2 regions of the Saccharothrix sabaoui genome follow, and region 2 is predicted to be linked to the other one. Evidence: riboswitches for the same ligand, from Rfam matches in the RefSeq annotation. Region 2 holds a riboswitch; the other holds the start of a gene.
The links. A riboswitch is a leader RNA that binds a small molecule or an ion and turns the genes downstream of it on or off. The one in region 2 is predicted to bind S-adenosylmethionine.
Positions count from the first base shown of each region.

Region 1: another riboswitch for S-adenosylmethionine. It lies ahead of ACR807_RS02400 (aminotransferase class V-fold PLP-dependent enzyme); the one in region 2 lies ahead of ACR807_RS11185 (methionine ABC transporter ATP-binding protein).

Region 1 is NZ_JBPKJK010000004.1:66,336-69,730, reverse strand. It holds gene lspA (signal peptidase II) at 1-546, opposite strand, end outside; gene ACR807_RS02400 (aminotransferase class V-fold PLP-dependent enzyme) at 570-1,943, opposite strand; SAM riboswitch class IV at 1,985-2,098, opposite strand; gene ACR807_RS02395 (potassium/proton antiporter) at 2,166-3,395, opposite strand, start outside.
Region 2 is NZ_JBPKJK010000027.1:44,044-47,438, reverse strand. It holds gene ACR807_RS11190 (methionine ABC transporter permease) at 1-659, opposite strand, end outside; gene ACR807_RS11185 (methionine ABC transporter ATP-binding protein) at 656-1,666, opposite strand; SAM riboswitch class I at 1,885-1,977, opposite strand; gene rsmA (16S rRNA (adenine(1518)-N(6)/adenine(1519)-N(6))-dimethyltransferase RsmA) at 2,065-2,943, opposite strand; gene ACR807_RS11175 (resuscitation-promoting factor) at 2,954-3,395, opposite strand, start outside.

The sequences.
Region 1 (3,395 bases), on a different contig from region 2:
CGTCCCGTCGTAGTCGCGCTGGAGCAGGGCCATCAGGACGATGACACCGCCGCCCACGCAGATGGCCGAGTCGGCCAGGTTGAACACCGGGAAGACCCGGCCCCAGGGGTCCAGCACCGAGATGTAGTCCACGACGCCGCCGCGCAGCGGGCCGGGCGCCCGGAAGACCCGGTCGACCAGGTTGCCGGTGGCGCCGCCGAGCACGAGCCCGAGGCCGATGGCCCAGCCGACCGACCGCAGCCGGCGGGCGATCCACAGGATGAACCCGACGACGCCGAACGCGATCAGCGCGAGGATCACCGTCCAGCCCTCGGCCATGCCGAACGCGGCACCGGTGTTGCGGATCAGCGGCAGGTACAGCAGGCCGCCGAACAGCTCGACCGGCTCCCGCCCCTCCAGCTCCTCGACCGCGATCACCTTGACGACGACGTCGAGCGCCAACACGATCGGCGCGATGACCGCCAGCAGCGCGACGCGTCGCTTCGGCAGCGGCGGCTCGGGCTGGTCGGCGTCGTCGGCCGGCTCGGCGCTGGGATCGGTGCTCACCCGGCCATTGTCCAACACGCTGCTCAGCGCAGGAACGGCGGGAGCGCGCGCTGGTCGTCGCACGGCGCCCAGCGGCCGTCGCGCTGCTCGTAGGCCCACCGCGAACCCTCGGTGACGAGACGGCGCAGCGCGGCCACGAACCGGTCGACGTGCTCCTCCGAGCTGCCCAGGCCGAGGGACGCGCGCAGGGCCCGCCCGCCCCCGGTGAGCCGGTGCACGGCGACGTGGGCGCAGAACGCGCCGTCGCGCACGCCGATGCCGTGCTCGGCGGACAGCGCCGCGGCCAGGTAGCCGGCGTCCTGGCCGCCGACGGTGAAGCTCACCACGCCGACCCGGTCCTGCCCGCCGCCGAACAGGGCCAGCTCGTGCACGCCGGGCACGGTCGCCAACCCCTCGCGCAGGCGGGCCAGCAGGACGCGCTCGTGCTCGGCGACCCGCTCCCAGTGCCGCCCGAGGACGTCGCAGGCCACGGCGAGGGCGTGCACGCCGACCACGTTGGGCGTGCCGGCCTCGTGCCGCTCGGGCACCGCCGACCAGGCCACGCCCAGCCGGTCGCCGTGGTCGGTGACGCGGGCCGTGGCACCCCCGCCGACCAGGTACGGCTCGGCGGCCTGGAGCCAGTCGGAGCGGCCGACCAGCGCGCCGGAGCCGAACGGCGCGTACAGCTTGTGCCCGGACAGCACGGTGTAGTCCACGTCGAGGGCGCGCACGTCGACCGGGCGGTGCGGGGCGAGCTGGGCGGCGTCCAGGGCGACGCGCGCCCCGTGCCGGCGGGCGACCCGGGCCAGCTCGGCGACCGGCCACAGCTCGCCGGTCACGTTGGACGCGCCGGTCACCACGACCAGGCGCGGTCCGACGGGGGCCTCGCGCAGCGCGCGGTCCAGCTCCAGCACGGCCGCGGCGGGCGAGGACGGGGTGCGCAGGCGGCGCACGTTCGGGCCGCGCCACGGCAGCAGGGCGGCGTGGTGCTCGGTGTCGAACAGCAGCACGGCGGTGTGCTTCGGCACGCTGCGGGCCAGCAGGTTCAGCGCGTCGGTGGCGTTGCGGGTGAACACGACGGCGTCGGTGGACCGGGCGCCGAGGAAGCGGCGGACCGACGCGCGGGCCTGCTCGTAGACGCGGGTGGAGACCTGCGAGGCGAAGCCGGCGCCCCGGTGCACGCTCGCGTACCAGGGCAGCAGCTCGTCGACGGCGTCGCGGACCTGCTCCAGGCACGGCGCGCTGGCCGCGTGGTCGAGGTTGGCGTACTCGACGCGCTCACCGGTGACCAGCGGCACGCGCAGCGCGGAGCCGACGACGCGGGGCAGGGCGGCGGTGGTAGTGGCAGCGGTCGTGCTGGCAGTGGTCGTGGTGGCAGTGGTGACGGCGGTGGTGGGCCTGGGGACTGCGACGGTCATGACACCCTCCGGGGAGTCCGGGACTCCACCCGTGGGAAGGGAGTCCGCGCTTGCCGGACGCCCTGCGCGCCGGCCAGGTCCTCATCGGGGGCACCCCACCGCGGTAGGAGGGTTGCCGGCCAGCTAGCCCGAGCTTGTCGCTGGCACTCATGACCTTCACCCCGAAGGTAACCGGAACACCGCGCCGCCGTCGAGACGCGCCCACATCGTGGGAGGTCGCGGCTACGGCAGCCCCGCGTCGCCCTTCCAGCGCGCGAACCGGCCGGCCCGGTCGACCGCCCTGATCCGCTGCTCCGTGGCGGTGCGCGCGACCTCCGTGCACACGACCAGCAGCTGGTCGTGCTCCTGGAGCCGGGTGGTCGGCTGGGGCGTGAAGCTGTTCTCCGCCCGCACCACGAGGCTCACCGACGAGCCCGGCGGCAGCCGCAGCTCGGACAGGTAGACGCCGTGCAGCTTGGAGCCGCGCTGGATGCGCACCTGGAGCAGCTCCGCGCCCAGCTCGTCCAGCGCCGAGGAGTCGACCTGCACCTCGTGCGCCTCGCCGGACTTGACCAGGCCGAGCCACTTCGCGAGCCACGGCAGGGTGGTGCCCTGCACCAGGGTCAGCACCACGACCAGCACGAACACCGCGTCGACCAGCCGCTGGGCGCCGTCGACGCCCTGGATCAGCGGGATCAGCGCGAACACGATGGGCACCGCGCCGCGCAGCCCGGACCACGAGATGAACACCTGTTCGCGCCACGGCACCCGGAACGGCAGCGCCGCGCACAGCACCGACAGGGGTCTGGCCAGCAGCACCAGCACCGCGCCCGCGACCAGGGCGGGCACCAGGGCGTCGAGCACCCGACCGGGCGAGGCGTACAGGCCGAGCAGCACGAACAGGCCGATCTGGGCGATCCAGCCGAGGCCCTCGGCGAACGACAGGGTGTCCGCGCGGTGCGGCAGGCGGGCGTTGCCGAGGACCAGCGCGGCGATGTAGACGGCGAGGAAGCCGGAGGCGTGCGCGAGGTCGCCGGCGGTGTAGGCGAGCAGGCACACGGCGACCGTGGCCAGCGGGTACAGGCCGGTGGAGGGCAGGGCGGCGCGGCGCAGCCCCACCCCGCCGAGCCAGCCGAGCGCGATGCCGATCAGGGCGCCCGCGACCAGCTCGTACACCATCAGGGCGGGCGCGGTCCACGTCACCGGGTCGGGCGAGGCGAGCAGCACGACGGCGATGTAGACCGGCGCGTCGTTGATGCCGGACTCCAGCTCCAGCGCGCCGATGAGCCGCTTGCCCACGCCCACCCCGCGCAGCACGCTGAACACGGCCGCCGCGTCGGTGGACGACAGCACCGCGCCCCACAGCAGGGCCGTGCGCCAGTCCATGTCCAGCAGGAAGTGCAGCGCGAAGCCGGTGACCGCGATGCTGACGCCGACGGACACTGTGGACAGTGCGATGCCCAGCCCCATCGC
Region 2 (3,395 bases):
TCGACGCGGCGCGCGACGACGTTGGTGACGACCTGGATCGTGGTGGCGATGACCGCCAGCACGACGACCGTGCTCCACAGGTACCGGTCGTTGAACCGCTGGTAGCCCATGCGCACCGCGAGGTCGCCGAGGCCGCCGCCGCCGACGACCCCGGCCATCGCCGAGTAGCCGAGCAGGGCGATCGCGGTCACGCCGACCGCGTTGACCAGGGCGGGCAGCGACTCGCGGAGCAGCACGCTGCGCACGATCCGCAGCGTGGACGAGCCCGTCGTGACGGCGGCCTCGACCACCGCCACGTGCACCTCGGCCAGCACGTTCTGCACCAGCCTGCCGACGAACGGGATGGCGCCCACCGCCAGCGGCACGATCGCCGCCGTCGGCCCGATCGTGCTGCTGAGCAGGAGCCTGGTCAGCGAGGTGAGCACCACCAGCAGGACCAGGAACGGCATGGAGCGGCCGAGGTCGACGACGAAGCCGAGGACCTTGTGCACCACCGGGCGCGGCTTCAGCCCACCGGGTGCGGTGAGCTGGAGCCAGATGCCGACGGGGGTGCCGAGCAGGACCGCGATCAGGGTGGAGACCACCACCATGTAGAGCGTCTCACCGGTGGCGACGAGCAGTTGGTCGAAGACCTCCGACCAGGGTGTTGCAGACCTCACGCAGCTACTCCCTGCGGACCCGCGAGGGTCCGGCGCACGGAGCCGCCGGCCTCGGAGATCCACTCCAGCGCCGAGTCGGCGCGCTCACCCTTCAACCCGACGCGGAACCGCGCGACGGGGGTCTCGCCCAGGCGGGTCAGGCCGCCGCCCAGCAGGTTCAGGTCGACGCCGAACCGGCTGGTCGCCTCGGGCAGCAGGGCGCCGACGGCGGCGAAGCCGACCAGCACCACGTCCGCGACCCGGTCGAACGCGGCCTCCGCGCCCGGGTTCTGGTCCACGGCGGGCAGCAGCGAGGCGGCCGTGCGGCTGGCCGCGTCGGACACCAGGTCGAGCACCTTGCCGTGCTCCACGACCTTGCCGCCCTCCAGCACCGCGACGTCGTCGCAGATCCGGCGGACCACGCCCATGTCGTGCGTGACGACGAGGACGGTCACGCCCAGCTCGGCGCGCGCCCGGTCCAGCACGGTCAGCACCGAGCCGGTGGTGTCGGGGTCGAGCGCCGAGGTCGGCTCGTCGGCCAGCAGCACCGACGGCGACGCGGCGAGCGCGCGGGCCACGGCGATGCGCTGGCGCTGGCCGCCGGAGAGCTGGTCGGGGTACGACCCGGCCTTGTCGGTGAGGCCCACCAGGTCGAGCAGCTCGGCGACGCGGGTGCGGCGCTGCGGGCCGGCGATGCCCGCGGCCTCCAGCGGCAGCGCGACGTTGCCGGCGGCGGTGCGCTGGCGCAGCAGGGAGTCGCCCTGCGGCACGACGCCGATCTGCCGGCGGGCGGCGCGCAGCGCGGTGCCGTCGAGGGAGACGAGGTCCGTGCCGTCGACGCGGATCGCGCCGCTGTCCGGGCGCTCCAGCAGGGCGACGCAGCGGGCCAGGGTGGACTTGCCGGCGCCGCTCGGGCCGACGACGCCGAGGACGGTGCCGGCCGCGACGTCCAGGTTCACGCCGTCCAGCGCGCGAACCTGACCGGTACTCCCGGGGAAGGTCTTGGTGAGGTTCTCGACAGTGATCACGTTTTCGCTCCACGAAGGCGTGCGGCGGCGCGCGCTCGTGGCGCGCGTCGACCGGCGGGCTCAGCTCAGGAAGGTGTCCCGCGACGGGGACGGCGAGGATCGAAAAGCGGCCCGGTAAGCGGGCTCTGGGCTCTTCTAGAGGCTGCGACAGCCGGAGGCCGTGCGGCGGCCGTGGTCGACGACCCGCCTTCTCGTGAGCAGCATCCTGGGCACGTGATCCTCCATCGGTCCTGGCTGAAGCACCTGCCCCTGTGGAGGAGTGGTTGCTGCGGCGTCGTAGAGCCAGGTCTCTCGGCCGCTCGGGATGGCAGCACCGAGTACACCCGACGACCCACTCCCGACGCAAGCCTGAAACAGGATCGTCCGGCAAATCACACTTTCGGCCGAAAGATCGACGACTACCGAGTGGAGGCGGCCTCGGCTATCCGGACGAAGTCGGCGACCCCCAGTTGTTCGCCGCGGACAGCGGGGTCGACGCCCGCCTCGACGAGCAGCCGCTCCGCCGCCGCGGCCGACCCGGCCCAGCCGGCCAGCGCGCCGCGCAGCATCTTGCGCCGCTGCGCGAAAGCCGCGTCCACCAACGAGAACAGCGCCTTGCGGTCCACAGAGGACGGGCTCTCCCGGCGGGTGAACGCCACCAGCGCGGAGTCCACGTTGGGCACCGGCCAGAACACCGCGCGCGACACCGGGCCGGCCCGGCGCGCGTCGGCGTACCAGGCGAGCTTGACGCTCGGCACGCCGTAGACCTTGCTGCCGGGGGGCGCGGCCATCCGGTCGGCCACCTCGGACTGCACCATCACCAGGCCGGTGCGCAACGACGGCAGCTCGGCCAGCAGGTGCAGCACGACGGGCACGGCGATGTTGTACGGCAGGTTCGCCACCAGGGCGGTGGGCGCGACCGGCAGCCGGTCGGCGGTGACGCGCATCGCGTCCTCGTGCACCACGGTGAGCCGGTCGGCCAGCAGCGGGGCGCGCTCGGCGGCGGTGGCCGGGAGCCGCTCGGCGAGCTTCCCGTCGATCTCCACGGCCACCACGGCCCGGCACGCGGGCAGCAGCGCCAGCGTCAGCGACCCCAGGCCCGGCCCGACCTCCAGCACGACGTCGTCGGCGGTCAGCTCGGCCGCGGCCACGATGCGGCGCACCGTGTTCGGGTCGTGCACGAAGTTCTGCCCCAGCTTCTTGGTGGGGCGGACGTCCAGCTCGGCGGCGAGCCGGCGAACGTCAGCCGGCCCGAGGAGCGAACTCCCCGGGTCGGTCGACGGTGAAGCGTTGGTCACCCGTGCATTCTTACGACAGGCCCAGCTTCGAGGAACAGTGGGGCCACGCCGAGTAGCCGCCGCGGGCGTCGCGCAGCTTCGTGGCGACGGCGATCTGCTGCTCGCGGCTCGCCTGGTGCGGGTACGCGGCGTACTGCGCGCCGCCGTAGGCGTCCCAGGTGCTCTTGTTGAACTGGAGGCCGCCGTAGTAGCCGTTGCCGGTGTTGATGGCCCAGTTGCCGGTCGCCTCGCACTGGGCGAGGGAGTCCCACACCGCGCCGTCGGGCGGGAGCTTGGTGCCGACCTTGACCTTCTTGGCCTTCGGCTCCTTGGTGACCTTCACGCCCAGCTTCTCGCGGCCGGTCTCCTGGCCGTTCTTCTGCGTGACGCGGTAGGTGACGATCTGCTCGCCGGGCTCGCCCGGCTCCAGGACCTCTTTCTGCCCCTTCATCATCGTGTCGTCCTTGACCTCC